DNA from 2 places in the Mesorhizobium cantuariense genome. Region 2 is predicted to be linked to the other one. Evidence: predicted binding sites of a transcription regulator. Region 2 holds the regulator's gene; the other holds the start of a gene.
The links. The regulator HrcA, encoded in region 2, represses chaperone genes, less so after heat shock. The targets are predictions, from matches to a motif close to GTTAGCACTCNCNNNNNGNGAGTGCTAAC.
Positions count from the first base shown of each region.

Region 1: the regulator HrcA is predicted to act here: its motif matches at 6,378-6,406, upstream of ACFOJ9_RS22890 (co-chaperone GroES).

Region 1 is NZ_JBHRVD010000001.1:4,698,830-4,714,706, forward strand. It holds gene ACFOJ9_RS22855 (YeiH family protein) at 1-232, shown strand, start outside; gene ACFOJ9_RS22860 (helix-turn-helix domain-containing protein) at 336-1,394, shown strand; gene ACFOJ9_RS22865 (alpha/beta hydrolase family protein) at 1,594-2,643, shown strand; gene ACFOJ9_RS22870 (GAF domain-containing protein) at 2,672-3,169, opposite strand; gene ACFOJ9_RS22875 (GYD domain-containing protein) at 3,353-3,667, opposite strand; gene ACFOJ9_RS22880 (hypothetical protein) at 3,930-4,088, opposite strand; gene groL (chaperonin GroEL) at 4,238-5,869, opposite strand; gene ACFOJ9_RS22890 (co-chaperone GroES) at 5,970-6,323, opposite strand; gene ACFOJ9_RS22895 (hypothetical protein) at 6,573-6,821, shown strand; gene ACFOJ9_RS22900 (DUF1488 family protein) at 6,818-7,084, shown strand; gene ACFOJ9_RS22905 (DUF6500 family protein) at 7,085-7,309, opposite strand; gene ACFOJ9_RS22910 (hypothetical protein) at 7,386-7,577, opposite strand; gene ACFOJ9_RS22915 (hypothetical protein) at 7,583-7,789, opposite strand; tRNA gene ACFOJ9_RS22920 (tRNA-Cys) at 8,006-8,081, opposite strand; gene ACFOJ9_RS22925 (LacI family DNA-binding transcriptional regulator) at 8,543-9,586, shown strand; gene ACFOJ9_RS22930 (ABC transporter substrate-binding protein) at 9,650-10,897, shown strand; gene ACFOJ9_RS22935 (carbohydrate ABC transporter permease) at 11,073-11,993, shown strand; gene ACFOJ9_RS22940 (carbohydrate ABC transporter permease) at 11,993-12,850, shown strand; gene ACFOJ9_RS22945 (glycoside hydrolase family 127 protein) at 12,873-14,846, shown strand; gene ACFOJ9_RS22950 (gamma-glutamylcyclotransferase) at 14,833-15,564, opposite strand; gene ACFOJ9_RS22955 (DUF2270 domain-containing protein) at 15,724-15,877, shown strand, end outside.
Region 2 is NZ_JBHRVD010000001.1:6,881,585-6,897,461, forward strand. It holds gene ACFOJ9_RS33670 (RNA polymerase sigma factor) at 1-399, shown strand, start outside; gene ACFOJ9_RS33675 (glutathione S-transferase family protein) at 421-1,047, opposite strand; gene cysK (cysteine synthase A) at 1,177-2,157, opposite strand; gene ACFOJ9_RS33685 (LysE family translocator) at 2,326-2,943, opposite strand; gene ACFOJ9_RS33690 (PQQ-dependent sugar dehydrogenase) at 3,220-4,572, opposite strand; gene ACFOJ9_RS33695 (hypothetical protein) at 4,672-4,869, opposite strand; gene hrcA (heat-inducible transcriptional repressor HrcA) at 4,894-5,976, opposite strand; gene rph (ribonuclease PH) at 6,173-6,889, shown strand; gene ACFOJ9_RS33710 (VOC family protein) at 7,074-7,484, shown strand; gene rdgB (RdgB/HAM1 family non-canonical purine NTP pyrophosphatase) at 7,484-8,131, shown strand; gene hemW (radical SAM family heme chaperone HemW) at 8,128-9,291, shown strand; gene ACFOJ9_RS33725 (hypothetical protein) at 9,414-9,704, shown strand; gene ACFOJ9_RS33730 (low molecular weight protein tyrosine phosphatase family protein) at 9,770-10,093, shown strand; gene ACFOJ9_RS33735 (EamA family transporter) at 10,119-10,556, shown strand; gene ACFOJ9_RS33740 (hypothetical protein) at 10,630-10,809, opposite strand; gene rsmI (16S rRNA (cytidine(1402)-2'-O)-methyltransferase) at 10,957-11,868, shown strand; gene ACFOJ9_RS33750 (YraN family protein) at 11,861-12,238, shown strand; gene ACFOJ9_RS33755 (transposase) at 12,549-13,631, opposite strand; gene ACFOJ9_RS33760 (undecaprenyl-diphosphate phosphatase) at 13,708-14,514, opposite strand; gene ACFOJ9_RS33765 (glutathione S-transferase family protein) at 14,675-15,367, shown strand; gene queG (tRNA epoxyqueuosine(34) reductase QueG) at 15,348-15,877, shown strand, end outside.

The DNA.
Region 1 (15,877 bases), 2.2 Mb from region 2:
CGCCGCCTTCGTCGCCATCGTCGCGCTGAACAGCCTGGTCACGGTGCCGGCCGAGGTGAAATCGGCAATGGCGCTCGCCACCACCATCATGCTGACCATGGGCCTGGCCGCCATGGGCCTGCAGGCCGACATTTCGCAGTTGCGCTCACGCGGCCTGCGCCCGCTGGCGCTCGCCTTCTCGGCCTTCCTGTTCATCGGCTGCTTCAGCCTGATGCTGGTGAAGTTCGCCTGAGCTTGATTGCGAGCGCCAGAGGCTGGACGGCACAAGCGTGTTTGGGAATCAAAATCACATCGGCTAGGGTCCGCGCATCAACACGCGAGCCCGCACCCGATTCATGCCATTTGTCCCCTTGCCCTTCGTCGTCGCCCTGTTGCTATTCATCCTGCTTTGGGTCGTCGCCCGGCGCGAGGATGAGTCGGCACCGAACCTGCCGTTTCTCTGCCTGATCCTCGTCGCCGCACTGCAATCGGTGTTCACCGGACTGCGTTGGGGCTATGGCATCAGCGAAGTCGGCTATATCGCTCCGGTATCCGCCGCGATCATGCCGTCGCTGCTCTACGCCGGCGTATCGAGGCTGGTCCGGACCAGCAACCGCCGGTGGCCGGCGCTGCTGGGGATCCATGCAAAGCCTGCCGTCATCATCATCGTGCTGGTGTTTTGTTGGCGTGAGGCGATCGACGTCGCGCTGATATCAATCGATTTCATCTACGCCGCTGCCATTCTCTGGCTGCTTCGCTCCGGCGCGGACGGGCTTCGCCTTGCCCCTTTCGACGGCGCGGTCCCGGCCTATCGGGCGATCATTGCCGCGGCGGTGACGCTGTGCCTGTCGGGAGGACTGGTCGACATGCTGGTGTCCTTCGACCTGGCATCCGGCCACGGCGACCGCGCGGCGACAGTGATCGGCATCGCCAATCTGTTCATCCTAGTCTTTGTCGGCGTCGCGGCGGCTGCTGCCAGCCAAAGCCATGTGCCGCTCAATGCCGCCGAGCCCGCCGAGGCTTCGTCCCCACCCGATGCCGGCGAAGACGCCGAGGCGATCGCCAGAGTCAACGAACTGATGCGGGAGAAAGGACTCTATCGCGACGCCAATCTGAACCTCAACCGCCTTGCCCGGCGCGCCGCAATTCCGGCGCGGCAGATTTCGGCGGCGATCAACCGGGCCACTGCCAGGAACGTCTCGCAATATGTCAACGGATACCGCATCACCGAGGCCTGCCGGCTGCTGAGCGAGACCGATCAGTCCGTGACGGAGATCATGCTTGCGGTCGGCTTCCAGACCAAGTCGAACTTCAACCGCGAATTCCGCCGCGTCACCGACATGACCCCGCTCGCCTGGCGGGAGCGGAACGCGCCTGACGTGGCGCCCTCGCTTGCGAACCCGGCGGGTGGCTGAAATCGGCAGCGCCGTTCCGCATTGAACGGTACTCAATCGCGATAAAGCACGTCCTTGATCACGATCGAGGTCGCGGGCTTCGCTCCGATCCGCTGACATCGGGTCGTCAACACAGCAATCGAACATGACCGCCACTTGCCCGGACGCTGAAGCCTCCGGCCTCGCCAGCCATAGCGCGCGTTCGACAACGGAGATTTCAATGAAATTCTGGACCATGCTCTGCGCCGTCGCTGTTTCCACGGCGCTGATGCAACACGCGGCCAACGCCGGCGACACTGTCGGCGTTCGTCAGTTTCTTGCCCCATCCAACGAGCGCGGCATCGATCTCGACGTGACGGTCTGGTACCCGGCACAACCGGGCGGCGAGAAGGTTATATCAGGCGACACCGCGCTTTTCGTCGGAACGTCGGCCATGCGCGACGCGCCTATCGCTGACGGAAAATTTCCACTCATCCTGCTTTCGCACGGCGCCGGTCTGGCGGGAAACCCGCAAGCCCTGAGCTGGATCGCGACGCCCTTGGCCAGGCAGGGATTCGTCGTCGCCGCTCCCACACATCCGGGAAACACGGGGAAAAACAGATCCGCCGCCGAGACCATGAAACTCTGGTTGCGGCCCGCCGATCTCACGGCAGCCCTGACCACGATAGAGAAGGACGCCTTCTTCAGAGAGCATCTCGAGCAAGGCAAAGTGGGTGTCATCGGTCTTTCCATGGGCGGCAACACCGCGCTCGCGATAGCCGGTGCCCGCGTCGACCCGAAATTGCTCGCGGCCTATTGCGATACGGACCTGCTCAATGCCTCACTTTGCGAATGGGTCCGGCAAAGCGGCGTTGATCTTCACGCCATGGATTTGCAGGCCGCCGGTCGTGACAACAAGGATGAGCGCATTCACTTCGCCATGGCGATCGATCCCGCCCCCTCCGATGTCTTCGACGTCAAAAGCTTTGCCGGCATCAGCATTCCGGTCGATATCGTCAATCTTGGCCGGCCGGGAAAGATCCCCGCGGCTGCCGACGCATCCGGGATCGCAGAAGCGATTTCAAAGGCGAGCTATGCGACGATCGAGGATGCCAGCCACTACAGCATGTTCGGTGAGTGCAAACCCGGCGCGGCCGGCATCATTGCATCAGAACAGATTGGTGACCCGGTTTGCGACGATGGCGGCGGACGGTCGCGCGGTGAGATTCACGCGCAACTGATCGATATGGCAGTCGTGGCTTTCACTCGCGCGCTGAAGACCGATCCATAGGTGCGGCCGCTTTCAGTCAGGCCGTCGTTCAATCCTCGAACGAACTCGAAGCAGCATAGATTGCCGCCAGCGTCTCGATGCCGGCCTGGTCGGCTTTGTCGAAGCGGGCCGGCAGCGGGCTGTCGAGATCGAGCACGCCGAAGACGCCCTCGTCGTCCTCGAGCAGTACCACCAGTTCCGAGCGCGAGTCGGCGTCGCAGGCGATGTGGCCGGGAAAATCATGCACGTCCTTGATCAGCATCGAGGTGCCGAGTTCGACCGCGGTTCCGCACACGCCCTTGCCGACGGCGATACGCACGCAGGCCGGCTTGCCCTGGAACGGTCCGAGCACCATTTCCTCGTCCGACTGCAGAAAATAGAAGCCGGCCCAGTTGAGGTCCGGCACCATCTGGAAGATCAGTGCTGCGGTGTTGGCAGCGTTGGCGATCGAATCGCGCTCGCCGTCGAGCAGCGCCTTCAATTGCGTGGCGAGGTCGCGGTAGAACGCGGCCTTATCTGACGTGTCGATGGCCTTGGCCGCAAACATGAACTTGTCTCCGTACTCAGAATCGCGGTTGCGTTTCCGCAAGCTCTCTGCACCAAACGACCACCGGACGATACTAGCGTGAATTCCAGTCGCCGCGAAAGTCGGGAGAAGATGCGCCATCCGACGCAAGGCAGCACGGCACGTCCATCGAACCGTGCTGCCTTGATCAAGAAGGCAAGTCCACTAGCCCGCGGGTTTGTACGCGCCGGCAGCCTTGTTGGCGGCCGCAAGCACAGCCTTCATGTCGAGTTCTTCTAGGACAACCATTTCGGTCAGCGAGCCGCTCGCTCGCACCGCAAGGGACATGCCAATCCCCGCTGACTGGTCCGGCACCTCGCCATTGACGACGACGTCATAGATGCCGCGCGTGAACATCACGCTGGTCACCTTGCCGCCAACGCTTTCGAAAAGCGCCTTGACCGCAGCTTGCCTGTCCGAGCCTTGCATCAGTCCTTTGGCGGCATGAGGCGCATAGTTTGCCAAAATAGTCACTTTCATGGGTATTTCCTCCAAATGTCATTGTCTCGTGGCTGCTCCATAATTCGAGCGGCACGGAGCGATTTATTTTTCGGAACAATTGCAGGCGCCCTTGGACGCGTTGGCGACCAAGGGCCACTGCCGGATGAATATGCGCTTAAGCTAATATAATGACAATACCGGACATGCCGATAGCAGCCACCGGGATTGCGCAGGTGATCTGGCTGGATCACGGCTCGGCCAATGGCATCGAGCTCGGGCCAGTAGCGGCGTCTCCGCCGCCTCACATCGGGCGTTTGGGTTCGCTCTTTGATGGCGTCGCCGTGTTGGAATCGGATTTCTTGTGCTTGTCGGCGGCAATCCTACGGATGCGGTCGAAGCGGCTTTCCTCGGTTTTTTCGGTCGTGACGACCGTCTCTGGCTTCCGCACGAACGTGATCATGGATCCGTCTCCTGGGCTAGAGGCCTGCGCCGGGAGAAAATCCCCCGGCGGTAGTTATCCAGGCTCCAATGAAGTGCCGGCGTGGCTGATTCAGGTCAGGTCTGAAAGGTGGCTTCTATGAAACCACCTTCGCAGGCCGGCCGAATCTCTTAGTAGCCGCCCATGCCGCCGCCATTACCGCCCGCAGGTGCCGCATCCTTGGCCGGGATATCGGTGATCATCGCTTCGGCGGTGATCAGAAGCGCTGCGATCGAGCCGGCATCCTGCAGTGCGGTACGCACCACTTTCGCCGGATCGACGATGCCCGCCTTGATCATGTCGACATAGGTCTCGTTTTGGGCGTCGAAGCCCTGATTGTGGTCCTTGCTGTCGGTGAGCTTGCCGACGACGATCGAGCCTTCGACGCCGGAATTCTCGGCGATCTGGCGGATCGGCGCTTCGAGCGCCCTAAGCACGATCGTAATGCCGGCCGTGACATCGGCATTGGCGCCGGTCAGGCCGCCAAGCACCGAGCGGGCGCGCAGCAGAGCGACGCCGCCGCCGGGCACGATGCCTTCTTCAACCGCGGCGCGCGTTGCGTTCAGCGCGTCGTCGATACGGTCCTTCTTTTCCTTGACTTCCGACTCGGTGACGCCGCCGACGCGGATGACGGCAACGCCGCCGGAGAGCTTGGCCAGCCGCTCCTGCAGCTTTTCCTTGTCGTAGTCGGAGGTCGTCTCCTCGATCTGGCCCTTGATCTGGGCGACGCGCGCCTGGATCGTCGCCTTGGTGCCGGCGCCGTCGATGATGGTGGTGGTGTCCTTCTCGATCAGCACGCGCTTGGCACGGCCGAGCATCTCGATGGTGACGTTTTCAAGCTTGATGCCGAGGTCCTCGGAAATCATCTGGCCTGATGTCAGCACGGCGATGTCTTCCAGCATCGCCTTGCGGCGATCGCCGAAGCCCGGCGCCTTGACGGCCGCGACCTTGAGGCCGCCGCGCAGCTTGTTGACGACCAGCGTGGCAAGAGCCTCGCCCTCGACGTCCTCGGAGATGATCAGCAGCGGCCTGCCGCTCTGCACCACCGCTTCGAGGATCGGCAGCATCGCCTGCAGATTGCCGAGCTTCTTCTCGTGGATGAGGATGTAGGGCTCTTCCAGTTCGACGCGCATCTTGTCGGCATTGGTGACGAAATAGGGTGAGAGATAGCCGCGGTCGAACTGCATGCCTTCGACGACGTCGAGCTCGGTCTCGGCGGTCTTGGCCTCCTCGACGGTGATGACGCCGTCATTGCCGACCTTGTCCATCGCCTTGGCGATCATCTCGCCAACGCTGGCGTCGCCATTGGCGGCGATGGTGCCGACCTGTGCGATCTCGGCCGACGACTTGACCTTCTTGGCGCGCGCCTGGATCTCCTTGACCACGGCAGAAACCGCCTGGTCGATGCCGCGCTTGAGGTCCATCGGGTTCATGCCGGCGGCAACCAGCTTGGCGCCTTCGCGCAGGATCGAGGCGGCCAGCACCGTGGCGGTGGTGGTGCCGTCACCGGCGAGATCATTGGTCTTCGAGGCCACTTCGCGCACCATCTGCGCGCCCATGTTCTCGAACTTGTCGGCAAGCTCGATTTCCTTGGCGACGGTGACGCCGTCCTTGGTGATGCGCGGCGCGCCATAGGCCTTGTCGATGATGACGTTGCGGCCCTTGGGGCCGAGCGTGACCTTCACCGCATTGGTGAGGATCTCGACGCCGCGCAGCATGCGGTCGCGCGCATCGGTGGAGAATTTGATTTCCTTGGCAGACATGATTTTTTATCCAGTTCGGTTGAGGAAGGCAGAGCCCTGCCCTCCATGATCAAAGCCCGGAGTGTCCCTTGCGCATCCCGAAGGACACGCAGCGCTCCAATCAGGCGGCTTTCTTGGCAGGCACTGTCTTCTCGGCGCCCTTCTTGTCGATAACGCCCGTCTCGCTCTTGTCGATAACGCCCATGATGTCGGCTTCCTTCATGATCAGAAGGTCCTCGCCGTCGATCTTGACCTCGGTCCCCGACCATTTGCCGAACAGGATGAAGTCGCCAGCCTTGACGTCAAGTGGAACAAGCGCGCCGTTTTCGTCGCGTGCACCCGGGCCGACGGCGATGACTTCGCCTTCCTGCGGCTTTTCCTTGGCATTGTCGGGAATGATGATGCCGCCCTTGGATTTGATATCGCCTTCAGCGCGACGAATGACGACGCGGTCGTGGAGGGGCCGAAATTTCATGGGAACTTCTTTCTGGGGCCGGCACAGGCGGCCACGCCCCTCCTCTATAAACGCGTTGGCACTCGATAGATAGGAGTGCCAAAAATTATTCACGGCCGAAATTAAATATTCAAAAGTATTATTTCGGCTTGCCGTTTCGTGATATCGGCAAGGGGTCAAATATTTCAAAAGATTGAATTTTGCCGATCGAGTGCCTATTTATCGGACAAGTTCACTTTCACGATTTCAGGCACAAGGGAGATTTCTTCGATGGCCGAAGGCAATCAGACGATCATGGAAAAAGCTGAAGCCCGCTTTGTCGACAAGCAGAAGAAGACGGCGGAGCGCAACAAGGCAACCGCCGAATACATGTCCGAGGCAAGGGCCAGGGAGATCAAGACGGCAAGGCTGAGGGAGTTGCGGCTGGCCAAGGAAGAGGCCGACCGCGTCGCCGAGGCCCTTAATCCGACGCCGAAAAAGAAGCGGGTGACCAAGAAAGCCACGGAGGCAAAGACATGAGTCTCACCTTCCCCAACCGCAGCCGCAGCTATGACGAAGCCGGCCAGCGTATCCGTTTCGTCGGACATGACGGCATGTTCCAGATATCCTTCTCCGTCGCCGCCGACGCCATGGCCAAGATGCGGCCGGGAGCCGCGGCCAATGAAGCCGGCTACCTCCAGACATTCGACACCGAGAGCAGCACCATTCGTGAGGTGGCGTCGAAGGCCTACGACCGCACCCGCAAGAGCATGTATGTGCTGACGGCGGCTGATTTCGGCTGATCAGCCGAAATCCATTTTCTCGACCATCGTGCGTATCTTTTCAGCTTTTTCAAAATGGTCGAGGCGGTGGGTTCTGATCCACCATTCGGCGGCTTCCATCAAGAGTTCGGGGTCGTCGTTCCTGTTGGCGAAGAACGCATAGAACGACACGCCGACGCCGGTCCCTTTTTCGGAGATCTTGCGGTCGCAGACCTCCAGTATCTTCTGCTTCAGGCTGGCTCTCACGGGAATCCTTTGATTCTTGGTGCGCAGGCCCTTTCCCCGCGACAAGGTGCTGGTCTCAGGCCATTGCTGCGGCAGTTCAGGCCTTGCGCTCGGCCCGTTCGCGGCGTTTGACGTCGCGGACATTCATCTGCACGACCATGTCCTCGGCCTCACGCGGGCCCATCCCGACCATCACCTTTTGCCGGACCACGGCAGGCTGGCCGGTGAAGACATCGATGATACTCCAACTCTGGGGAAGCTCCATGCGCAGTGTGTAGCGGTTGGCCATGCCGGTCAGCCCTGCATCATGAAAAACACGGCGCCCAGGATCAGCACCGTCCAGGCGATGACCGACAGCTTCAGCGCCATGCCGCCATGCGCGGTCGCAAGCTCCCGCAGGCGCGACACGACGCCTGCCGACCGGGCCGGCGCCGCCACGAAGGCGACAGGCGCCTTGAGGCCAAGTTTTCCAAAGACGGGCAGCAGCGACGGTTCACGCACGAAAATGACCTCGAATGTCGGGAAGAGCGGAGCAAGGACGCTCGTCTCCCTTCCATAGCACTCTTTTCGCGAGCGCCCTGCATGCCAAATGCAAAATTGGGACCGCCCAACGGCCGATCCACGCTGCCTTCCTTCGGAACGCACGAAGCTGCGCGCTGGGAATTGACTGACCTGCAGCATGTTGAGACCGCGGCTCAACGCGAAGTAGATGATTTTTGGAGGCCTCGCCTCGGGATCGAACCGAGGCTTCAGAGATTTGCAGTCTCCAGCGTAGCCGCTCCGCCACGAGGCCATCGCTGTCGAAGTAGCGGGCAAATACTTGCGGAAAGGTTAAGCCAGAGGGATTGTTCAGGGTTTTCGGCATCGATTTTCAGAGCGCGCGCCAGCATGTGTAGCGGCCAGATTTGCCCGGCCGCCGCCGGCGCCTATCCTGCGACGCTGGAGATTGACGAGACCGGCGATGAGAGCGCCCCTCTCCCGTCACGAACGGCGAGAGGATGCCGGCAGGCAGGTGAGGACGGCGCCAGCACTCGGAAAGAAAGAGATGGGACGAATTCCAAGCCCGAAGCGATTGGCCTGACCCAACCCACTTTCCCCCCAACCCACTTTCCCGCTTGAACCGCCACCCGATCTGGCCTAGCCTTGACTTGAGAAAAGGTTTTTCCAAACACTTCCGATCGGGCTTGGCCGCGTGCCGGGTCTGTTTTCGACCTGTAAGAGAAAACCTTTTCCCAGCTAAGGATTCTCGGCGCGATGCCATCGGATGATCTGCCTGTTCCGGTCTTTTCCAAGCCAGTCACCCTGCGTGACGTGGCCGCGCAGGCCGGCGTCAGCGTCGCCACCGCCTCCAAGGCGCTCAACGATCAGGGGCGGATGACCGCGGAGACGCGGGAGCGCATTCGCGAGACGGCGCGGCGTCTCGGCTTTCGGCCCAACAGCCTGGCGCAAAGCCTGCTCAGGCGGCGCAGTTTCACCGTCGGCCTGCTCACCAACGATACTTATGGCCGCTTCTCGCTGCCGCTGATGTCGGGCATTTCGGACGCGCTGGTCGACAATGGCGTCTCGGTGTTCCTGTGCAATGTCGAGGAAGACCCGCGCCTTGGCCAGATGCATGTCGACGCAATGCTCGACAAGCGCGTCGACGGCATCATCGCCACCGGCAAGCGCATCGACCGCCATTTGCCCGTCGACCTCTCCAATCTGCGCGTCCCGGTGATCTATGCCTTCACGCAGCCCGATCCCGACGCCATCGCCTTCGTTTCGGACGACGCCGACGGCGCCCGGCTGGCGGTCGAGCATCTGTGCCGGCTGGGCTGGAAGCGCATCGCCCATGTCACCGGGCCGGCGAGCTTTGCCGTGGTGCACGCCAGGGCGCAGGCTTACCGCGACGTGCTGATCGAAAACGGCCTGCCGGTCACCGAACCGCTGCTCGGCTCCTGGTCGGAAGCCTGGGGGCACGAGGCGGTGGCGCGGCTGTTCGATGGCAAAACCGAGAGGCCGGACGCCGTCTTTTGCGGCAACGACCAGATCGCGCGCGGCGTCATCGATGCCTTGCGCGAGCGTGGCCTTGGCGTTCCCGGCGATGTCGGCGTCATCGGTTTCGACAATTGGGAGATCGTGGCCGAGGCGACGCGTCCGCCGCTGACCTCCATCGACATGAACCTGGTCGCCCTCGGGCGCGAGGCCGGGCTGACCCTGCTTTCGCTGGTCGGCGGCAAGCCCGCCGCGCCGGGCATTCGAAAACTGCCGTGCCGGCTGGTGGTGCGACAGTCATGCGGCCATCCGCTGGATGGCTGAAAACCAAGCGCCGCGCAATCGGCGCCAAGCCGCGTACCGCGGCCAACCCTGGAGGAGGAGAACATGAGGAACCTTATTGCCAAACTGGCCCTGGCCGCTGCCGTTCTGGGTGGCGGCGTCGGTGCCGCGGCCGCCGAGACGGCCAACATCTGGGTGCGCGCCGACGGCTCGAATTTCATGCCGAGGATCGTCGACGCCTACAACAAGGCGCACACCAACCAGGTCAAGCTCGACATCATCCCCAATGCCGAGATCATCCCGAAATACGGCGCGGCCGCGGCCGGCGGCACGGCGCCCGACGCGCTGTCGCTCGACCTGATCTACACGCCCTCCTTCGCCGCCGCCGGCCAGTTGGAGGACATCACCGACTGGGCCAAGTCCCTGCCCTATTTCTCGAGCCTGTCGCCTGCGCATGTGAAGACCGGCACCTACAAGGACCACATCTACGGGCTGCCGTTCTCCGCCGACGCCTCGGTGCTGATCTGGAACAAGAAACTGTTCAAGCAGGCCGGCCTCGACCCTGAAAAAGGCCCGACCAACTGGGCCGAGATCGCGGCCGACGCCGAGAAGGTCAACGCGCTCGGCGGCAACATCAAGGGCTTCTACTTCTCCGGCAATTGCGGCGGCTGCAACATCTTCACCTTCACGCCGCTGATCTGGGCGTCGGGTGGCGACATCCTCTCGGAGGACGGCTCGAAAGCGACGCTGGACAGCCCGCAGCTGCGCGGCGCCATCGATCTCTACCGCTCGATGGTCAAGAAGGATCTGGTGCCGGCAGGCGCGCAGACCGACACCGGCGCCAACTTCTTTGCCGCCTTCGCCGCCGGCAATATCGGCATCTCGCCGTCCGGCGCCTTCGCCATCGGCGCGCTCAACACCCAGTATCCCGATATCGACTACGGCGTCACCTTCCTGCCGGGCAAGGATAGCGGCTGGTCGTCCTTTGCCGGCGGCGACAATTTCGTCGTCACCAAGGGCACCACGAAACTGCCCGTGGTGAAGGAGTTCCTCGATTTCGCCTATTCGCTCGAGGGCCAGACCATCCTGGCCAAATACGGCAGCCTGCCGGTGCGCGGCGACATCGCCAAGGAGGCGCTGAAGGATCTCGATCCACGCTATCAGATCGCCGCCGAGGCCATGGCCAAGGGCAAGACACCCTATTCGGTGGTGTTCAACGACCTGATCAACTCCGCCAACGGGCCGTGGACGCAGATGATCAACGAGGTCTTCTTCGGCGACGATGTCGACGGCGCGATCGCCAATGCGCAGGAGACGATGCAGTCGATCATCGACCAGGCGCCGCAGAAATAAGCGCCAACCCCACCTCCCCCTCGGGGGGAAGTCGGACCGCAGGTCCGGGTGGGGTCGCCTCGGCAGTGCTCGACGTTCCTTTTTCGTCGGCGCGCTTCAGAGAGGACCCCACCCCCGGCCTTCGGCCGGACCCTCCCCTCAAGGGGGAGGGGGACGCAGCGCCAAGGGAACAGCCATGACCTCCATCGCAGCAACCACCGTCCCGCCCCGCGCCCGCAAACTCGCCGGACGCCGGCAGTGGATCGGCCTGCTCTATGTCGCGCCGGCCGTTGCGCTGGTCGTCGTCTTCTTCCTCGTCCCGCTCGGCATGACGGCGTGGATGTCGCTGCACAACTGGCCGCTGATGGGCGAGCACAGCTATATCGGCCTCGGCAACTATGTCGCCATCCTGCGCGACACCAGGTTCTGGAACGCGCTGCGCTTCACCGCTTACTACACCGTGATCGTCACCATCGCGATCTTCGTGGTGGCGTTTCCGCTGGCGCTGTTCGTCGAACGGCCGCGGCCGCTGACCAATCTCTACCGCACCATGTTCTTCATGCCGGCGGTTGTCGGCTTCGCTTCGGCCAGCCTGCTCTGGTCGTGGCTGCTGAATGTCGATTCCGGCCTGTTCAGCCCGGCAGCCTACGATCTCGGCCTGATCGACAAAAAATTCAACCTGCTGGCCACCTTCCAGCCGGCCTTCTGGTCGATCATCGCCATGGTCGTCTGGAAAGTCGCCGGCTTCACCATGATCATCCTGATGGCAGGCCTGCAATCGATCCCGCAGGATCTGCAGGAGGCCGCCGTCATCGATGGTGCCGGGCCGTTCGCCAGGTTCAGGGCGATCACTTTGCCGCTGATGCGCCGTACGCTCGCGCTGGCGCTGATCCTGTCGGTCGCCGGCTCGATCCTCGCCTTCGACCAGTTCTACATCATCCTGCGCGGCGGCCCGCGCAACCAGACGCTGACGGCAGTCTACTGGATCTTCAACCAGTCCTTCGTGTCGTTCAAGCTCGGCTATGGTGCCGCGCTCTCCATGGTGCTGCTCGTCGTCCTGGTGGCGCTCAGCCTCGTCCAGCTGTGGCTGCTGCGCAAGCCGGAAGGGCTCGACTGATGGCGCAGGCCGCCTCCCGCAACCGCCGGCTGTTAGCCCGCATCGGCGAGCATTCGACTGGCATCATCGCCTCGGTGCTGTTTGCGGCGCCGATCGTGTGGGCGGTGCTGTCGGCGTTCAAGCCGGCGCAGGAAGCACGCCTGCCGCCGCTGCCGCCCTGGCCGACATCAGGCTTCTCACTGGAGAACTATGCCACGCTCAACAGCTTCGGCGACGGTCTCTGGGTCTCGGCACAGAACAGCATCTACGTCTCGGTGATGACGGTGGTGCTGTCGGTCATCGTCAGCGTGCTGGCCGGCTACGGCTTTTCGCGGTTCCGGTTTCCGTTCAAGGACCTGTTCTTCATCCTCATCCTGTCGACGATCATGATCCCGTTTCAGTCGATCCTGACGCCGATCTTCCTGGTGCTGACCAAGCTCGGCCTGCACAACACGCTGACCGGCCTGGTCGGCGTCTATGTGACGCTGCAACTGCCGTTCTCGATCTTCATGATGCGCAACGCCTTCGACGCGGTGCCGCGCGAGATCGAGGAAGCTGCCCGCATGGACGGCGCCAGCAATATCACCATGCTTTTGAAGGTGATGCTGCCGCTGGTCTGGCCGGGCGTCGTCACCATCGCCCTGTTTGCCTTCCTCGGCGCCTGGAACGAATTCCTCGCCGCCCTCGTGCTGATGACCGACCAGTCCAAGTTCACGCTGCCGGTGATGATGACCGCACTTCAGTCCGGTCGCTTCGGCGCCATCGACTGGGGCGCGGTGCAGGCGGGCGTCACCGTGATGATGGTGCCTTGCCTCATCCTGTTCCTGGCGCTGCAGCGCTTCTACATCCGCGGCCTGATGGCCGGGGCCGTCAAATAGACAGACCGAATGGAGTAAGTTCATGACCGCATCGCCATCCGCAAAACCGGCCAAGCCAAAGCTCGCCTTTCGACCCCTGCCAGTGCCGCAGGTCGACGTGCACGGCTTCTGGGGCGACCGCGTCGATGCCGTCGCCGCGCGCACCGCCGACATCCTCTACGAGCGTTGTGTCGAGGCGCGCATGCTGGAGCAGATCGATCCGGACCGGCCCGCGCCCGGTGTCGTCATCCCGTTCCACTCGCCCTCGCCCGATGAAGCAGCTTCCGTCGGCTTCACCGGCTCGACGGTGACCACGCAGATGTTCTGGGATTCCGACTGGGGCAAGACCATTGAAACCGCGGCCTATTCGCTCTACCGGCGCAAGAACCCCGCACTGGAAAAGAGGATCGATGCCGTCATCGACATGTATGAAAAGCTGCAGCAGGAGGACGGCTATCTCTCAAGCTGGTACCAGCGCATCCAGCCCGGCCTGCGCTGGACCAATCTGCGCGACTGCCACGAACTCTATTGCGCCGGCCATCTGATCGAGGGCGCCGTCGCCTATTACCAGGCGACGGGAAAACGCAAGCTGCTCGACGTGATGTGCAGGTATGTCGACCACATCGCCTCGGTGCTCGGGCCGGAGCCCGGCAAGAAGAAGGGCTATTGCGGCCATGAGGAGATCGAGCTGGCGCTGGTCAAGCTTTCGCGCGTCACCGGCGAGCGCAAATACATGGAGCTGGCCAGGTACTTTATCGACCAGCGCGGCCTCGAACCGCATTTCTTCGACGAAGAAGCGCGCGCCCGTGGCGCCGACCCGAAGGCCTATCACTTCAAAACCTACGAATACAACCAGTCGCACAAGCCGGTGCGCGAGCAGGACAAGGTCGTCGGCCACGCCGTCCGCGCCATGTACCTTTATTCGGGGATGGCCGACATCGCGACGGAGTATGGCGACGACAGCCTGCGCGTGGCGCTCGACCGCCTGTGGGACGACCTCACAAGCAAAAGCCTCTACATCACCGGAGGGCTAGGACCATCGGCGCACAATGAAGGGTTTACCAGCGACTACGACCTGCCCAACGAGACCGCTTATGCCGAAACCTGCGCCTCGGTCGGGCTGGTGTTCTGGGCCAGCCGCATGCTCGGCATGGGGCCGAACGCCCGCTATGCCGATTTGATGGAGCGGGCGCTGTACAACGGTTCGATCTCGGGCCTGTCGCTCGACGGCTCGCTGTTCTTCTACGAGAACCCCCTGGAAAGCCGCGGCAAGCACAACAGGTGGAAATGGCACCGCTGCCCGTGCTGCCCGCCCAATATCGGCCGCATGGTCGCCTCGATCGGCAGCTATTTCTACGGCGTCGCCGAAGATGCTTTTGCCGTGCATCTGTATGGCGACTCCACGGCCCGCTTCGATATTGGCGGTGTCGCGGTCAGCCTGACACAGGCAAGCAACTATCCCTGGGACGGCGCGGTGGAAATCGCGGTCGAGCCGCAGGCGCCGGTGGCGTTCACGCTGCACCTGCGCATTCCCGCCTGGAGCGCCGGCGCCGCGCTCGAGGTTAATGGCGAGACGGTCAAGTTGGCGGACGTCACCAGCGATGGCTACGCCGCGATCCGCCGCACATGGAAAAAGGGCGACCAGGTGCGGCTCGATCTCGACATGCCGATCGAGCGGCTCTACGCCAACCCGCAGGTGCGCCAGGATGCCGGCCGCGTCGCGCTGTCGCGCGGTCCGCTGATCTACTGCGTCGAGGCGACCGACAATGACAGCCAGTTGCATCGTGTGTCCCTGCCGAGGACGGCCGGCGTCGAAGCGCAACATCGGCCGGAGCTTCTCGGCGGTGTGGTGACACTGTCGGCGCTCGCGCAAGCCGATGCCGCCGACGGCTGGCAAAACGGGCTCTACAGGCCCGAGCCGCCGGCCACCTCGCAAACGCGCCTGACCGCCATTCCCTATTTCGCCTGGGACAACCGCGAACCCGGCGAAATGCTGGTGTGGCTCAGGGACGGTTGAACGACAGGCGTCCGATCTCCTCGGCCACCAGTTCCTGCAACTGCCACAGATTGCGGTCGCGGATGCCGCAGGCTTCGAGGTGGCGGATGGTCTCGAAGAGGTATTCGGCGCCAGAGCCCCAATGGCCGACGGCCGTGGCCAGCGTCGCCGCGATCGCCTGCTTGTCGAGCTTGCCGGCATAGCGCGGATTGGCCGGATCGACGACGAAGCCGAGCGCGCGGCGTGGGCCGCCTTCGGTCCTCACCTGCAGCCAGCGGGGCACATTGACGGCGGGCAGGATGGTCATCTCGCGGCGCAGCAGTGCCTCGAGGTTGGCCGCCACCGGTTCGGCGATTTCGAACACCATGCCCTGACACTGGCCGCCGCGATCGAGCGCCATCATCAGGCCGGGCCGCTCGACGGTGCCGCGAAAACGCTGCACCGTGAAGCAGAACGACCGGTGCCAGCCCGTCGCCACCGCCCGCTCGCCGCCCCTCACCTCGCCGACCGGCTTCCACAGCAGCGAGCCATAGGCGAACAGTTTCAGCGGCCCGGACGGAGCGCCGGCCAGCACCCCGTCACGGATGCGCGCATAGTCCGCATCGGTCATGTAAACCATGCCCGGCGTCGGCCCGGCATCCTCGACCGTGCGCATGGTGCGCGCCACGAGTTCCTCGGTCAGCGCCATCGGCGCCTTGCGTGGAGTCTTCAACGATGCGGCGGAAATGGCCTTGCTCATCCTCACGCTCCCAGCCTCACCGCCATGTTGCCGAAGGCTGGAGGATTCTCAAGGGGGGCCGTGCAGCCGACGTAAGTCCACAGGCCGATGCCGGACGTGCGCGACGCGACAGGGAACAATGTTGCCGGCAAACTGTTCTAGTCTTTGCCGGAGGATGCCATGAACGATGCGTCGGCAAAGCCCGCGGGTCCCGTCCTTTCATCGGCGGAGCGCGTGAACACGCTGTCGCATTTTCACCGTGCCGAGATCGCGCGGATGGCGGGATGGCGCGATCGGCTCGACAGGACGACCAACTGGGCAATCACCGTGGTGG
Region 2 (15,877 bases):
GCCGCCGCCAGGGGCGTCATCGGCCGCTACCAGCTTGAGGCAGCCGTGCAGTCCGCACATGCGGCACGCCGGCTGACCGGCCGCACCGACTGGGTGGCGATCCGCGAACTCTACGACGCGCTGCTTTCGATCGCAGGATCACCGGTGGTGGCGATCAACCGCGCGGTGGCGATCGCCGAGGCCGAGGGCGCCGTGGCGGGATTGGCGGCCCTTTACGTGCTGGGCGACGACAAGCGGCTTGATGACTATCAGCCCTATTGGGCAGCACGCGCCGGTCTCCTGGCCAGGCTCGGTCAGGTGCCACAGGCAACCGAGGCCTATGACCGGGCGATCGGTCTCGAACGCGACCCGGCGGTGCGCCGCTTCCTGCAGGGAAAACGGGCAGTCCTCAGAAATTGAACCTCGCCACCGGCCGTCCGTTCAGCTTGGCCACATCTCATGCGATGTGTTGAGCGTCTTCATCAGGGGGTTCTCGCGCAGTTTCGACCACAGACGCTCGATATCAGGCCAGGCCGCGCGCGCCTTGTCGACGTCGGGATGCCAGGCCACCAGCATGACCAGATAGATGTCGGCCAGCGACATCAGGTCGCCGACCAGCCAGTCACGGCCTTCGAGAGCGGCATCAAGAACGGCAAAGCCGCGATCCATCTCGGCCACGGCTGCCTGTTTGACGGCTTTGGTGCCATCGGCATCGGCCGTGTATCGATACGCGTAGTAGAAACGCAGCACCGCCGGATAGAGCACCGACGACATGAAAGTCATCCAGCGCAGGAAGTCGGCGCGGGCAGGCGCGTCGACAGCTGGCGCCAGGCCGGCATTGGGGTGACGCTCTGCAAGCAGGATGCAGATCGCCGCCGATTCGGTCATCGAGCTTCCGTCCGGCAAGGTCAGCACCGGAACCTGGTTCAACGGACTGATGTCGAGGAAGGCCGGATCGGGCCGGTCCGTCTTCGGCACATCGATCTGCTCGAACGGCGCATTTGCCAGCGCCAGCGCCGCCTCGACGACGAAGCCGCCGCTGCCCGGACGGGTGTAGAGCTTGTACATGAAATCCTCCCCAGCCCGCGCAAAGCAGGCCGGGGCGATATGAACCGGAAGCGATGTCGCGCTCAAGCCGCTGATGACGGCCACGGACGGTTTTTCAACGGGCCAGCTTAGCCACGAAGAAGCATCGGACTACGATCCCAACCCCTCGAACAGGATCGTTGACAGATAGCGCTCGGCGAAGGACGGGATGATCACCACAAGGTTCTTGCCCTTGTTCTCCGGCCGCGAGCCGACGACGATGGCTGCCTGCAGGGCGGCGCCCGACGAGATGCCGACCGGCACGCCTTCGAGGCGGGCGACGAGGCGGGCATTGGCGACGGAATCCTCGTTCGAAACCTTGACGATCTCGTCATAGATCGTCGTGTCGAGGATTTTGGGCGCAAAGCCGGCGCCGATGCCCTGGATCTTGTGTGGACCGGGCTGGCCACCCGACAGCACCGGCGAGGATTCAGGCTCGACAGCGACGACATGCACCGAAGGCTTGCGCTTCTTCAGCACCTGGCCGACGCCGGTGATGGTGCCGCCGGTGCCGATACCGGCGACCAAGATATCGACCTCGCCATGCGTATCGTTCCAGATTTCCTCGGCCGTCGTCGTGCGATGGATTTCCGGGTTGGCCGGATTCTCGAACTGCTGCGGGATGATCGCATTGGGGATCGTCGCCGCCAGTTCGTCGGCCTTGGCGATGGCGCCCTTCATGCCTTTCGGGCCCTCGGTCAGCACCAGTTCGGCGCCGAGCAGCGCCAGCATTTTCCGGCGCTCGGTCGACATCGTTTCCGGCATCGTCAGGATCAGCTTGTAGCCCTTGGCGGCGGCGGCGAAGGCAAGCGCGATGCCGGTGTTGCCGGACGTCGGTTCGATCAGCGTGGTCTTGCCGGGAGAAATCTTGCCGGATGCCTCCAGCGCCTCGATCATCGCCACGCCGATACGGTCCTTGACCGAAGCGATTGGATTGAAGAATTCGAGCTTGGCGATGAGATTGGCGACGATGCCTTTTTCCTTGGCGAATTTGTCGAGCCGCACCAGCGGCGTGTCGCCGATCGTATCGGTGATGGAATCGTAGACGCGGCCGCGACCGGGCACGCGGGCTGGTGTGACGGGCTTGTTCATTGGTTTCGCTCCCAGAATTTCAGGCAAATGGCAAGATAGGACCTTCGGCCGCGCAAGATAGACTGTCGGCAGAAAATATCCGAGTGGGACCTGTGTCTAAAACGTCCCCGTCCCGGAAAAGCATTTCCCGCAAAGGCCTGTTTGCGAAATGCTTTGGCCGAAAGCCCGCTATTGGCGGGCGGCAATCGCCGCAGCAGCACCGACCATGAAGCCGGCGGCCGTGCGGTTCAGCGCCTTGAGCGCGCGCGGCGACTTCAGGAACCAGCGCGCCTTGGCCGCCAGCGCCAGATACGGCACCAGCACCACCAACAGCACGACGACCGTCAGCGCGACGAGGATACCGTAATCGGCCAGCGTGATGGTCTTCAGGTCGACGATGGTCGGCGTGATCGCGAGGTAGAAGATCATCGTCTTCGGATTACCGAGCGTGACGGTCAGGCCGGCGACGAAGCTCGACAGCAGCCCGCTTTTGCCTTTCCTCGCCTCGACGGTCTCGGACGTGATGCCGCTGTTCCAGAAACGCCAGCCGAGGAAGGCGAGGTAGGCGACGCCGAGCCATTTGATGGCGAGGAAGACCATGCCGAAACTCTGTGCGACGAAGGCGAGGCCAAGCACCACGGCGGTCAGATAGGTGATGTCGCCAACCATCAGGCCAAAGGACATCGCCAGCGACGAGCGGAAGCCGGAGCCGAGCGCACGCGCGACCAGCGCGGTGATGCCGGGGCCAGGAATGGCGGCGGCGATGCCGAGAGCGGCACTGTAGGCGAGGAATCCGGTGAGGGTCATGTCATTCGTCTCAAATCAGAATGCCTTGTCGCATGGAACGGGCGAGAATTGAATTCCGTAGGGGTCGGAATCCATTGCACCAGATATCGCTGTAACACGGGAAGAAGGCCCCCTCATCCGGCCGCTTCGCGGCCACCTTCTCCCCGATGGGGAGAAGAGGGAAGCGCCGGCGACCTCCTCTCCCCTCGGGGAGAGGTCGGATTGCCCCGGATTGCTGTTTGCAATTCGGTTTTGGCAATCCGGGTGAGGGGGCCTGCTCCGTCTCAGTAAGATTGCTCAGGAGCGACCGTCGCCATGGGTGACACGCCAGATGGTGCCGTTGCCGTCCTCGGTCACGATCAGTGCGCCGTCGCTCGCCACCGCCACGCCGACCGGCCGGCCCCAGACCTCGCCGTTGGAGACGACGAAGCCGGTGATGAAATCCTCATATTCGCCGGTCGGCTTGCCATCCCTGAACAGCAATCTCACCACCTTGTAGCCGGTCCTGTTGCCGCGGTTCCATGAACCATGCAGCGCGACGAAGGCGTCCCCCTTGTATTCGGCCGGAAAATTCTTCCCATCGTGGAAAGCGATGTTGAGCGGCGCCGAATGCGCCTGCATCAACACATCGGGAATGGTCACCTCGCCGGCAAGATCGGGGCGTTCGCCCTTGTGGCGCGGATCCTCATTGTTGCCGATATAGTACCAGGGCCAGCCATAGAAGGCGCCGTCCTTGACCACGGTCGCGTATTCGGGCGGCACATTGTCGCCAAGCGCATCGCGCTCGTTGACGACGCACCACAGTGCGCCGGTCGCCGGCTGCACGGTCATGCCCGAACAGTTGCGCAAGCCGGTGGCGACGATACGGCCGTTCTTGCCGTCCGGGTCGAAGGCCAGCACATCGGCGCGGCCGTCCTCGGACCCCCAGGCAGCACCCAACGGTTGCGACTTCGCCCAGGCGTCGAGGCCGCCCTCCGGTTCCTTGCCCATGCTCTGCGCGACGTTCGATCCCGAGCCGACCGACAGATAAAGCGTCTTGCCGTCCGGCGAGAAGGCGATGTCGCGGGTCCAGTGATGACTGGCAGGGATGTTGTCGACGATGGTTTCCGGATCGCCTGATGCCTTCAGGTCGCCATTGCGGTAGGCAAAGCGCACGACGCTGTCGCTGTTGGCGACATAGACCCATTGCGGATCGTTGCCCGGCGGATAGAAGGCGATGCCATAGGGTTGGTTGAGATTGCCGGCAAATATACCGTCCTCAGCTGCCGTCGCGCTGCCCTCGGCCAGACGGTAGATGCGGACCTGGTTGGCCTCGCTGTCGGCGACGAACAGGTCGCCATTCGGCGCCACGCGCACGACGCGCGGATTGTCGATGCCCGACGCGATCAATTCGGCCGAAAAGCCCGGCGGCAATTGCGGCTTGGCGTCTTGTGGCCGTTCCGCCAGGCCAGCTCTGTTCGAGGTGGATTTGGTGACGTTGGGCTTCGGCAGATCGTTCGGCCTGATCAGGCGGCGCACCCCCGGCCGGTCGGCGCGCCAGTCGCCGAAAGCGGCCGCACCTTTCAGCACGGGCTCCTCCGCCTGCTGGGCGAATGCCGTTGTGGTGACAAACAGGGTGGCGGAAATAGCCAGACCGGCGAAACGGATCATCCTGTCCTCCGATATTTGGTATTGAGGACAGGAACGGCAGGTTTCGTCGATCGTTCCGCGTTACACGATGAGTTGAAGTGCCGTATCCAGCGTCAAGCCTCAGGTTCCGGCGGCGTAGAAATCGTCGTCGAGGCGTTTTTCCAGTGCGACGAGATCGGCCGGCAGCGGCAGGCCCATGGCGCGCATTTCCCGCAGTTTTTCGCGCAACTGCTCCTGGATTTCGTGCTGGTCCTCCGGCTGGTTGACCATTTCCTCGAGCAGCAGGCTGATCCGGGCCTTGAATTCTTCGAGCGCCATCGTCGTCTCCTCGGTTAGATCAGCTTAACGGAGCATGCGCGATATCAGCTGCGCGGTGTAATCCACCATCGGCACGATGCGCGCGTAATTCAGCCGGGTCGGGCCGATGACGCCGAGCGCGCCGACGACGCGGGCGTCCTTGTCGCGATAGGGGGCGACCACCAGCGACGAGCCCGACAGCGAAAACAACTTGTTTTCCGAGCCGATGAAGATGCGCACGCCCGACCCCTGTTCGGCGAGGTCGAGCAACTGGATCAGACCGTCCTGCGTCTCCATGTCCTCGAACAGATGGCGCAGCAACTCGATGTCGGCCTGCGCGGTGACATTTTCGAGCAGATTGGCGCGGCCGCGCACGATGAGCCGCGCCGGCAGGCCGCTGTCGGCGCCGGCCCACACCGCCAGCCCTTTCTCGACCAGGTCTTGCGACAGCGTGTCGAGTGCGGCCCTGGTTTCTTCCTTGATGCGGGCAATCTCGATCCGCGCCTCGGCCAGCGTGCGGCCACGGATATGGGCGTTGAGGAAATTCGAGGCCTCGTGCAGTTGCGAGACGGTGATGCCGGCGGGCAGCTCGACGACGCGATTTTCGACGTCGCCGTTCTGCGACACCAGCACCGCCAGCGCCTTGGTCGGTTCGAGCTGGATGAATTCGATGTGCTTCAGCGCCACCTCGTTCTTGGCGGCCAGCACCAGACCGGCGCCGCGCGACATGCCCGACAGCATCTGGCTGGCCTCGGTCAGCATCTGCTCCAGCGTCGCACCCGAGCCGGACGCCCGCACCTGTGCCTCGATGGCGCGGCGCTCCTCGTCGGAGAGGTCGCCAAGCTCCATGAAGGCGTCGACGAAGAAACGTAGGCCGGCCTGCGTCGGCAACCGGCCGGCCGAGATGTGCGGCGCGTAGATCAGACCGAGATGCTCGAGGTCACTCATCACGTTGCGGATGGTGGCCGGCGACAGCGAGGACGGCAGGATGCGCGACAGGCTGCGGGATCCCACGGGTTCACCGTCCCTGAGATAGGAATCGACGATACGCCGGAAGATGTCGCGCGAGCGCATGTCGAGCGACTGAAGCGCCGGCGACTGCGAACTCGGATCGACTGCCTTGGTCATACGGCCAAAAACCTCCGGCCCAAGATATAGACTTCGCTACGGCCTGCGCAACCCGGTGTCTGTGCCAGATCACCCGGTGTCTTTGTGAGATCACCCGGTGTCTGTGTCAGATCATCTGGCCATTTTCCTTTGCGCCACGCGTCCCATGCGGTTACAAGCCGGCCAAGATTCCGAAAATGACGAGAAAGCAGCCTGAATGCGCCCTTCCAAACGCCAATTCGACGAAATGCGTGCCATCTCCTTCGAGCGCGGCGTCTCCAAGCATGCCGAAGGCTCATGCCTGGTGAAGTTCGGCGACACGCATGTCCTGTGCACGGCCAGCCTCGAAGAGAAGGTGCCGGGCTGGATGCGCAATTCGGGCAAAGGCTGGGTGACGGCGGAATACGGCATGCTGCCGCGTTCGACCGGCGAGCGCATGCGCCGTGAGGCTTCGGCCGGCAAGCAGGGCGGCCGCACGCTGGAAATCCAGCGGTTGATCGGTCGCTCCTTGCGCGCCGTGGTCGATTTGCAGGCGCTGGGCGAGCAGCAGATCACGGTCGACTGCGACGTCATCCAGGCCGATGGCGGCACCCGCACCGCCTCGATCACCGGCGGCTGGGTGGCGCTGTATGACTGCCTGCGCTGGATGGAAGCACGCCAGATGGCCAGCGTCGCCAAGGTGCTGAAGGACCATGTCGCGGCGATCTCCTGCGGCATCCATGACGGCCAGCCGGTCATTGACCTCGACTATATCGAGGATTCCGCGGCCGGCACCGACGCCAATTTCGTCATGACCGGCAAGGGCGGCATCGTCGAGATTCAGGGCACCGCCGAGGGCGAGCCTTTCTCGGAAGAGCAGTTCGCGGAATTGATGGGTCTGGCCAAGAAAGGCATCCAGAGGCTGGTGAGTTTGCAACAGATGGCGGTGGCCTGAGGTTTCGAATGCCGAGCGTGAATGCCCCCCTCTGGCCTGCCGGCCATCTCCCCCTCAAGGGGGGAGATCAGCTAGCCGATGGGGCTTCGCCAACCATCGGCGGCGCGGGATGCGTGAACGCGTCGAAGCTGCCAATCTCCCCACCTGAGGGGGAGATGGCCGGCAGGTCAGAGGGGGGCGCCTCGTGACTCCCTCTGCCATCCTTGAATCAGCCCTCTACGTCACCGACCTAACCGCCGCCGAAACCTTCTACACCGGCATCCTCGGCCTCCCCCTCCTCGGCAAGGTCGAAGGCCGCCACCTCTTCTTCCGCTGCGGGCCGGGCGTGCTGCTCGTCTTCAACGCCGACGCGACGAAAGTGCCGCCGGCGCCCGACGCCAGGCTGCCGGTGCCGCCGCATGGCGCGGTCGGCGAGGGCCATCTGTGCTTTGCGGCGACAGCCGACGAAATCATGCGCTGGAAAGCGCATCTTGAGGCGAAAAACATCGCCATCGAAAGCGAATTCGAGTGGCCGCAGGGCGGCCGTTCGATCTATATACGCGACCCCTCGGGCAATTCGATCGAATTTGCCGAGCCAAGAATCTGGGGCCTTTGATGCATTCTCTTGATGGCAAGAAGATCGTCGTCGCCAGCCACAATGAAGGCAAGCTGCGCGAATTCGCCGACCTGATGGGGCCGTTCGGCTTCGAAGCCAAATCGGCCAAGGAGTATGATCTGCCGGAGCCGGATGAAACCGGCACCACCTTCGAGGAGAACGCCTACATCAAGGCGCTGGCCGCCGCCAAGGCGACCGGCCTGCCGGCGCTGTCGGACGATTCCGGCCTGTGCGTCGACGCGCTCGACGGCGCGCCCGGCGTCTACACCGCCAACTGGGCCGAAACCCCGGATGGATCGCGCGATTTCGGCATGGCCATGCAGCGCACCGAAGTGGCGTTGCAGGAAGTCGGCGCGGCCTTGCCGCAACAGCGCAAGGGGCGCTTCGTCGCCGTCATCTGCCTGGCGTTTCCTGACGGCGAGGCGGAATATTATCGGGGCGAGGCCGAAGGCACGCTGGTCTGGCCGCCGCGCGGCGAGCTCGGCTTCGGCTACGATCCGGTGTTTTTGCCCGATGGCTTCGAAAAAACCTTTGGCGAGATGAGCGCTGAGGAAAAGCACGGCTGGAAGCCCGGCCAGCTGACGGCGCTGTCGCACCGCGCCCGCGCCTTCCAGAAATTCGCCAAAGCGAGATTGGGCTCGGCATGAGCATGCTGCTCGATCGGACGCCTGGCTTCGGCGTCTATGTCCATTGGCCGTTCTGCGCGGCCAAATGCCCCTATTGCGACTTCAACAGCCATGTCCGCCACCAGCCGGTCGATCAGGACCGCTTCGCCAGCGCCTTCGAGGCCGAGCTGGCGACGATGCGCGAGCGCACCGGGCCGCGCGAGGTGACCAGCATTTTTCTCGGCGGCGGCACGCCGTCGCTGATGAAACCGGAAACGGTGGCCAGGGTTCTGGACGCGGTGGCGAAGAACTGGACCGTTCCTGACGGCATCGAGGTGACGCTGGAGGCCAATCCATCCTCGGTCGAGGCCGAACGCTTTCGCGGCTACCGGACGGCCGGCGTCAACCGCGTCTCGCTCGGCGTGCAGGCGCTGAACGACAAGGATTTGCGCTTCCTCGGCCGGCTGCACAATGTCGATGAGGCGCTGCACGCGATCGGGCTCGCGCGGGAAATATTCCCAAGGCTCTCCTTCGACCTGATCTATGCCCGGCCCGGCCAGACGCCGGAGGCTTGGGCATCGGAGCTGGAACAGGCGATCGGCCATGCCGCCGACCATCTGTCGCTCTACCAGCTGACCATCGAGGAAGGCACGCCTTTCCACGCGCTGCATGCGGCGAAGAAATTCATCATTCCCGACAACGACCACGCCGCCGACCTCTATGCGCTGACGCAGGAGATCACATCGGCGCATGGTCTGCCGGCCTATGAGATTTCCAACCACGCCAGGCCGGGCGCCGAGAGCCGGCACAACCTGACCTACTGGCGCTATGGCGAATATGTCGGCGTCGGCCCCGGCGCGCATGGCCGTTTCGTCGAGAATGGCCGCCGCACGGTCACGATCGCCGAGCGGATGCCGGAAACCTGGGCCAATCTGGTCGAGGCCAAGGGCCACGGCGTCACCGGCGGCGAGATCCTGACGCGCTCGGAGGAGGCCGACGAGTTCCTGCTGATGGGCCTGCGGCTGGCCGAGGGCATCGATCTCTCCCGCTACGAGGCGTTCTCCGGACGCGGCCTGTCGAGCGCGCTGCTGTCGATGCTGCAGGGCGAGGGGCTGGTGGCGTCGATCGGCAATGCGCGCCTGCGCGCCACGGCCGCCGGCATGATCGTGCTCGACGCCGTGGTCGCCGATCTGGCGCGGTAGGGTGGACAATTTGTCGACTGGAGCAAGGATGCTATTGTTCGGCTTGCTTGGCCGAAGGCGCGTCGCGCCGCATCTAATATGGGTCCTCGATGAAATTCCTATTCCACGAGACGCTGCGGACATTGAACACGGATGATGTGTTCGAGTTTGGACTAGGTGAGATCTCCAGACCGTCGGAACAGGAAGATTTCTACGAGGCAGAGGGGATTTTCATCAAAAATGGAAAAGTCCTGGCCAGGAGAAAGATAAGCAATCTTAGCGAATTTAGCGTTCTAACCAGCTTTATAACCTACATAGGGATCAGGCTTAGAGCGATCGTCAAAGACGATTCGATAGAATTCGAGCTATATGGACTTACTATGGACCAGTACATTCCTCTAACAAAAACTATACGCGAAATATGGGAGGAGTAATTGCCTTCGACAGAGCACGATTTGGTTTTCGACTGGGGCAATAGTCAAACCAAAGATCAAAGCTGTTGAAGAACATCCTCTTCGTCTGCAGCCAGAACCGCTTGCGCAGCCCGACCGCCGAGCAGGTGTTCTCCAAACGCGGGGATATCGAGGTCGCGTCGGCGGGAACCAACCATGATGCCGATACGCCGTTGACGCATGAGCTGGTGGCGTGGGCCGACATCATCTTCGTCATGGAAAAGGTGCACCGCACCAAGCTGCAGAAAAAATTCAAGACGAGCTTGAAAAAGGCCCGCGTCATTTGTCTCGATATACCTGATAACTATGAATTCATGGACCTGGAGCTGATTGGCCTTCTGAAGGCCCGCGTTTCACGGTATCTCAGCTGAGACGCTATCCGCGAAGGCCACCAGCATGAACCTGACCGTCACCTCCTGGCAATTCTGGGCATTGCTGTCGGCTGCCTTCGCGGCCTTGACGGCGATCTTCGCCAAGGTCGGCATCGAGAACATCAATTCCGATTTCGCCACCTTCATCCGCACGATCATCATCCTGGTGGTGCTTGGTGCGATCCTGCTTGCCAGCGGCCAGTTCCAGTCGCCGGCGACGATCTCGGGAAAGACCTGGCTGTTCCTCGGCCTGTCCGGTCTGGCCACAGGCGCCTCATGGCTCTGCTACTTTCGCGCCCTGAAGATCGGCAATGCGGCGCAGGTGGCGCCGATCGACAAGCTAAGCGTCGTGCTTGTGGCGGTGTTTGGCGCGGCCTTTCTCGGCGAGCGGTTGTCCGGAGCGAACTGGCTTGGCGTCGCCCTTATCGCGGGGGGCGCGGTGCTGGTCGCCTACCGGGGGTAGCGGCACGCCGTTGCGGGCGCTTTTTGTTTCAAGACGGGTGATGAAGATATCGAAGCGATTGGGCATCGTCCGGTCAGTGCTCCGTCGTGCTGTCGGGTTTGTTGTCGCAAAGCCTGACGTTCGTAGGCAAGGCGGCCTGCTTGGTCGGGCTGTGCTCGGTCTTGGCAGGCAGGCGCTTGTCCCTGGGTGCGGCAACGCGTTTGCGGTCGGCATAATAGGGCTCGAAAGCGTCCTGTATCTTCAGGCTATCCATCCTGTCCTCCTCGGGAATCAGGGGGTAAATCTGCCGTAGCTGGTTTCGTTCCCTACTGTGGCAAAGGAATGGCGGGGGAGACGCAACGTCAGCTTTTGCAAGCCGACGTCAGCCGTGCCAAACAGGTTCTGAATGGAGAAGGCATCAGTGACCGGCGAGACGGGCAAGCGCAGCTATGTGGTCGGTCAGACGGAGATCGCGGCCCGGCCGCTGGAGCCGGCGCTCTATCTGGTGGCGACGCCGATCGGCAATCTCGCCGACATCACGCTGCGCGCGCTGGAAACGCTGGCCGCCGCCGACATCGTCGCCTGCGAGGACACGCGGGTGTCGCGCGTGCTGCTCGACCGCTACGGCATCCGCCGCCGCACCACGGCCTATCACGAGCACAATGCCGGCGAGGCCGGGCCGAAGCTGATCGCGGCTCTCCAGGCCGGACAGAGCATTGCGCTGATCTCCGATGCCGGCACGCCGCTGGTGTCCGATCCCGGCTACCGGCTGGTCGGCGAGGCGCTCGACCACGGCATTCGCGTCGTGCCGATCCCCGGCCCGTCGGCGCCACTTGCCGCGCTGACGGCGTCCGGCCTGCCTTCCGATGCCTTCATGTTCGCTGGATTCTTACCAGTAAAAACAGGGCAGCGGCTGACGCGGCTGGAGGCACTGAAGGCAGTGCCGGCGACGCTGATCTTCTTCGAATCGCCGCGCCGGCTGGCCGACTCCCTGGCTGCCATGGTCGAAGCGCTCGGCGGTGAGCGCAAGGCGGCTATCGGCAGGGAGTTGACCAAGACCTTCGAGGAGATGCGCACCGGCACGCTGCAGGTGCTGGCCGACCACTATGCGGCGGCCGATACGCCAAAGGGCGAGATCGTCGTCTGCGTCGGTCCGGCCGAGGCCAAGGCCGACGAACCGGCCGACATCGATCGCCTGCTTTTGTCGCTCGCCGCCGAGATGCCGGCTTCCAAGGCGGCGGCGGAAGCCGCGAAAATGACCGGCGGCCAGAAACAGGCGCTCTATCGGCGTCTGCTGGAACTCAAGGATGCCTCCGGAGAGGATGGTGGCTGAGCGCCCGAGCGCCAGCCGCCTGAAAGCCTATCGACGCGGCCACCGCGGCGAATGGCTGGCGGCTGCGGCGCTGATGCTGAAGGGCTACAGGATCCTTGCGCGCCGCCATCGCACGCGCTTCGGCGAGATCGACCTAATCGCGCGGCGCGGCGACCTGGTGCTGTTCGTCGAGGTCAAGGCGCGCCGCACTCTGATGGAAGCCATGGAGGCGATCGGTCACGAATCGGAGCGTCGCATAGAAGGTGCGGCCGACATCTGGCTGTCACGCCAAGCGGACTACGGCAGACTGTCGATGCGCTTCGACATGGTCGCGGTGCTGCCCTGGCGCTGGCCGGTGCATGTCGAAAACGTGTTTTATGGAAGGAATTGAGTAGCTTACCCTCTCCCTTGTGGGGAGGGTCGGCAAGCAAGGGACGCGAAGCGTCGTTGGCGGGGCGGGGGTATGGCGCCGACCCCCACCCCGATCCGCTTTGCGGATCGACCCTCCCCACAAGGGCATATGCGCTAAGATAGCTTCGGCATGGACTGAAATTTGCGCTTTCGTGGTGGCTCACGCCATCGATGTCGCAAGGCATGGAGATTTTGGCGCAGGGCTGCCAAGGGAGGTTGAGCAAAGATCGCTGCGATCAGAGAGGCGACGATCTGGCGGGTGGCGCGCCACAGCAGCGGGCGCCCGTCGCTCAAGGGGGAGAGACACCCAACTCCTGCGAAAGGGGTTCGGTCACAAGCGCGATGAGGAAGTGGGCAAGAATCCAAGGCTTTGCGATCCTTGGGTCTTTGGCTGGAGGCGCGCGCAGTCCGATCAGGCTCTTCAGACGCTTGAAGGCGAGCTCGATGCGCCAGCGCATGCGATAGAGCTTGAGAACTGTGCCGGAGGGAAACTCCTCCTGGTCAAGCGAGGTCACAAGGATGACAAAGCCGGCGGCAATCAGCGTCTCCGGTTGAACCTGCTTGCCCTTGGCCTTGGCTTCCTTGTTGATTTTGCGCCGCGCTTCTTGTGTCGCAGCCTCGGATTTGCGCAAGGCGATCAGGCGCATCTTCAGGGGCTCGCCCTTCTTGAGGCCCAGCCAGACAGGCGTTTCGATGACCTCCTCCCGGCAGCTCTTCAGGTGGCCGATGAGATCGAACGCCTTGCCGTTGGCGTCGAGCCATCGCACATTCTTCCACGGCGCGCGCACGACAACGTCGCCGTCTTGCGCCATGACCTTTGCGATCCGCTCGGCCTGCAGATAGGCGCGGTCGCCGATGCGGATCTCGCCCGGCACCACCGGCACGCGGTCGATCAGCTCGGCCTCGCTCTGGTCGGTGATCTCGAGGAAATCGAACTGCTCGCGCTCAAGATCGAAGGCGCAGTGCATACGCCAAAGGCCATTGTTCTTCTTCTCATGCACACCCGCCTTGGCAACCGATGTCGCATCGAGGATGCGGATCAGCCGGCCCTTAGGCAAGCCTTCCTCCTCGCGCTTCAAAAGGTGCCCGATCAACTGCTGCAGCCACGGCCCTGCATTGCGCAGCCGGCCGAGCAACGCCACGTCCGAGATGTCGGCGATCCCGCTTGCCGCCGCCCAGGCCACGACGCCCCGCATGCCCACCTTGCCAAGGCAGTAAGCCAGTGTCAGGCGCAACAGATCAGTAGCCGACCTGACGCCCCGCGGCCGCAGAAACGCCTTCGTCTCGCGGGCACTCCCTGCAATCAACTCTTCACCGCCGAGGAGCTCAATCGTCTCGGCCCAGCCGTCATCTACAAGCGATTCGTGAGTCATCGCAGCGTAGAATCACAACCGATTCCCCACTGCAACACCTATCTTAGCGCATATGCCCACAAGGGGGAGGGTAAGCTCACCCCCAGATCATCAACGCCACCAGTCCGACACCGCCGACCACCAGCCGCCACCAGCCGAACAGCGCGTAGCCTTTGCGCGAGACGTAATCGAGCAGGAAGCGCACGACGATGAGCGCCGTGACGAAGGCGGCGACGAAGCCGACAGCGATGATCGGCAGGTCGGCGCTGCTCAGCACGTCGCGGTTCTTGAACAGGTCGAAGGCGAAGGCGCCGACCATGGTCGGGATGGCGAGGAAGAAGGAGAATTCCGCCGCCGCCCGCTTGTCGACGCCCAAAAGCAGCGCGCCGACGATCGTTGAACCCGAGCGCGAGGTGCCGGGGATCAGCGAGAGGCACTGGAAAAGCCCGATCTGCAGGTAAAGCCGGGTCGGGAACCGCTCGACGTCGCGGTAGACGGGCTTGAAGTTCATGCGGTCCACAGCCAGTAGCACGACGCCGCCGATGATCAGCATGATGCAGATCAGCCTTGGCGATTCGAACAGCACCGTCTTGATGAAATCATGCGCCAGCGCGCCGATGATCGCCGCCGGCAGGAAGGCGATGAGGATGCCGATGGCGAAATGCCGCGTCAGCCGGTCATGCGGCAGGTCGAGCAGCATTTGCCACAGCCGGCGGAAATAGACGCTCAGGATCGCCAGGATCGCACCAAGCTGGATCAGGATCTCGAAGGCCTTGCCGGTCGAGTGGAAGCCGAGGAAATGGCCGGCGAGCAGGATATGGCCGGTCGACGACACCGGGATGAACTCGGTCAGCCCCTCCAGCAGGCCGAGCAGCAGGGCTTCGACGATGGTCTGGCTTTCCATGGCTACCTCGGCATTTGCGTGACGGCTGACAGAACGGCTTGCTTGTCATGGCGTGCAAGTCCCCCTATAGGTCGCAACACCCTGACGGCCCGCTAACCGGGCGGCAAAGACTTACCGGTGCGCCCTGCGATTCGCCAGTGCGCTTTATCATCGCGGAACCATGCTGACGCTTTTCCACCATCCCATGTTCGCCACCTGTCGCTTCGTCCGCCTCGCTTTCGGCGAGTATGGCGAGGAGCTGGCCCTGATCGAGGAAAAGCCGTGGACACGGCGCAAGGAGTTCCTGGCGCTGAACCCGGCCGGCACGCTGCCGATCCTGCTGGCCGAAGGCGACGTGCCGATCGTCGGAGCAACGGTGATATCGGAGTATCTCGATGAAACGCGCGGCGTCTTGAAGCGCGACAAGCGGCTGTTCGCCGAGGATCCGATGCAGCGCGCAGAAATCCGCCGGCTGATCGACTGGTACCTCAACAAGGCCGAAAGCGAAGTCACCCGCCATCTGGTGCGCGAGCGCGTGCTGAAGCCGGTCATGCCGGAAACGGCGGGCGGCGGCTCGCCCGATTCAGGCGCGATCCGTGCCGCGCGCGCCAACATCCGCCAGCACATGAAATACACCAACTGGCTGGCCGGCACCCGCCATTGGCTGGCCGGCTCGAGGGTCACCTATGCCGACCTCGCCGCCGCGGCGACGCTGTCGGTGCTCGATTATCTCGGCGAGATCGATTGGCGCGAACACGCCGCTGCGCGCGAATGGTACACGCGGGTCAAGTCGCGGCCCTCCTTCCGGCCGCTTTTGACCGACCGGGTGCGCGGCCTGTCGCCGGTGTCGCATTATGCGGACCTCGACTTCTGACGCCGCAAAACTGCGCGCCTTGATCGACGCGGAGGCGCGCCGCGCCGGCTTCGATGCCGTCGCCGTCACCACCCCCGATGCAATCCCGCTGGCGCCTGCCCGATTGGCCGAATTCGTCGCCGACGGCTTTCACGGCTCGATGGGCTGGATCGCCGAGACGCTTCAACGCCGCGCCGAACCGACGGCGCTGTGGCCGCAAGTGCGCTCGATCATCGTGCTGGCGATGAATTATGGTCCCGACCGTGATCCGCGCGGCGTGCTGGCCAAGCGCGATCGTGGCGCGATCTCGGTCTATGCGCAGAACCGCGACTATCACGAGGTGATGAAGGGCCGGCTGAAGGAAATCGCCGGCAAGATCGTCGCGCGCGCCGGCGGTGATGTGAAGGTGTTCGTCGACACCGCGCCGGTGATGGAAAAGCCGCTGGCGGAAGCCGCTGGGCTCGGCTGGCAAGGCAAGCACACCAATCTGGTCAGCCGCGAGCATGGCTCCTGGCTGTTCCTCGGCACCAT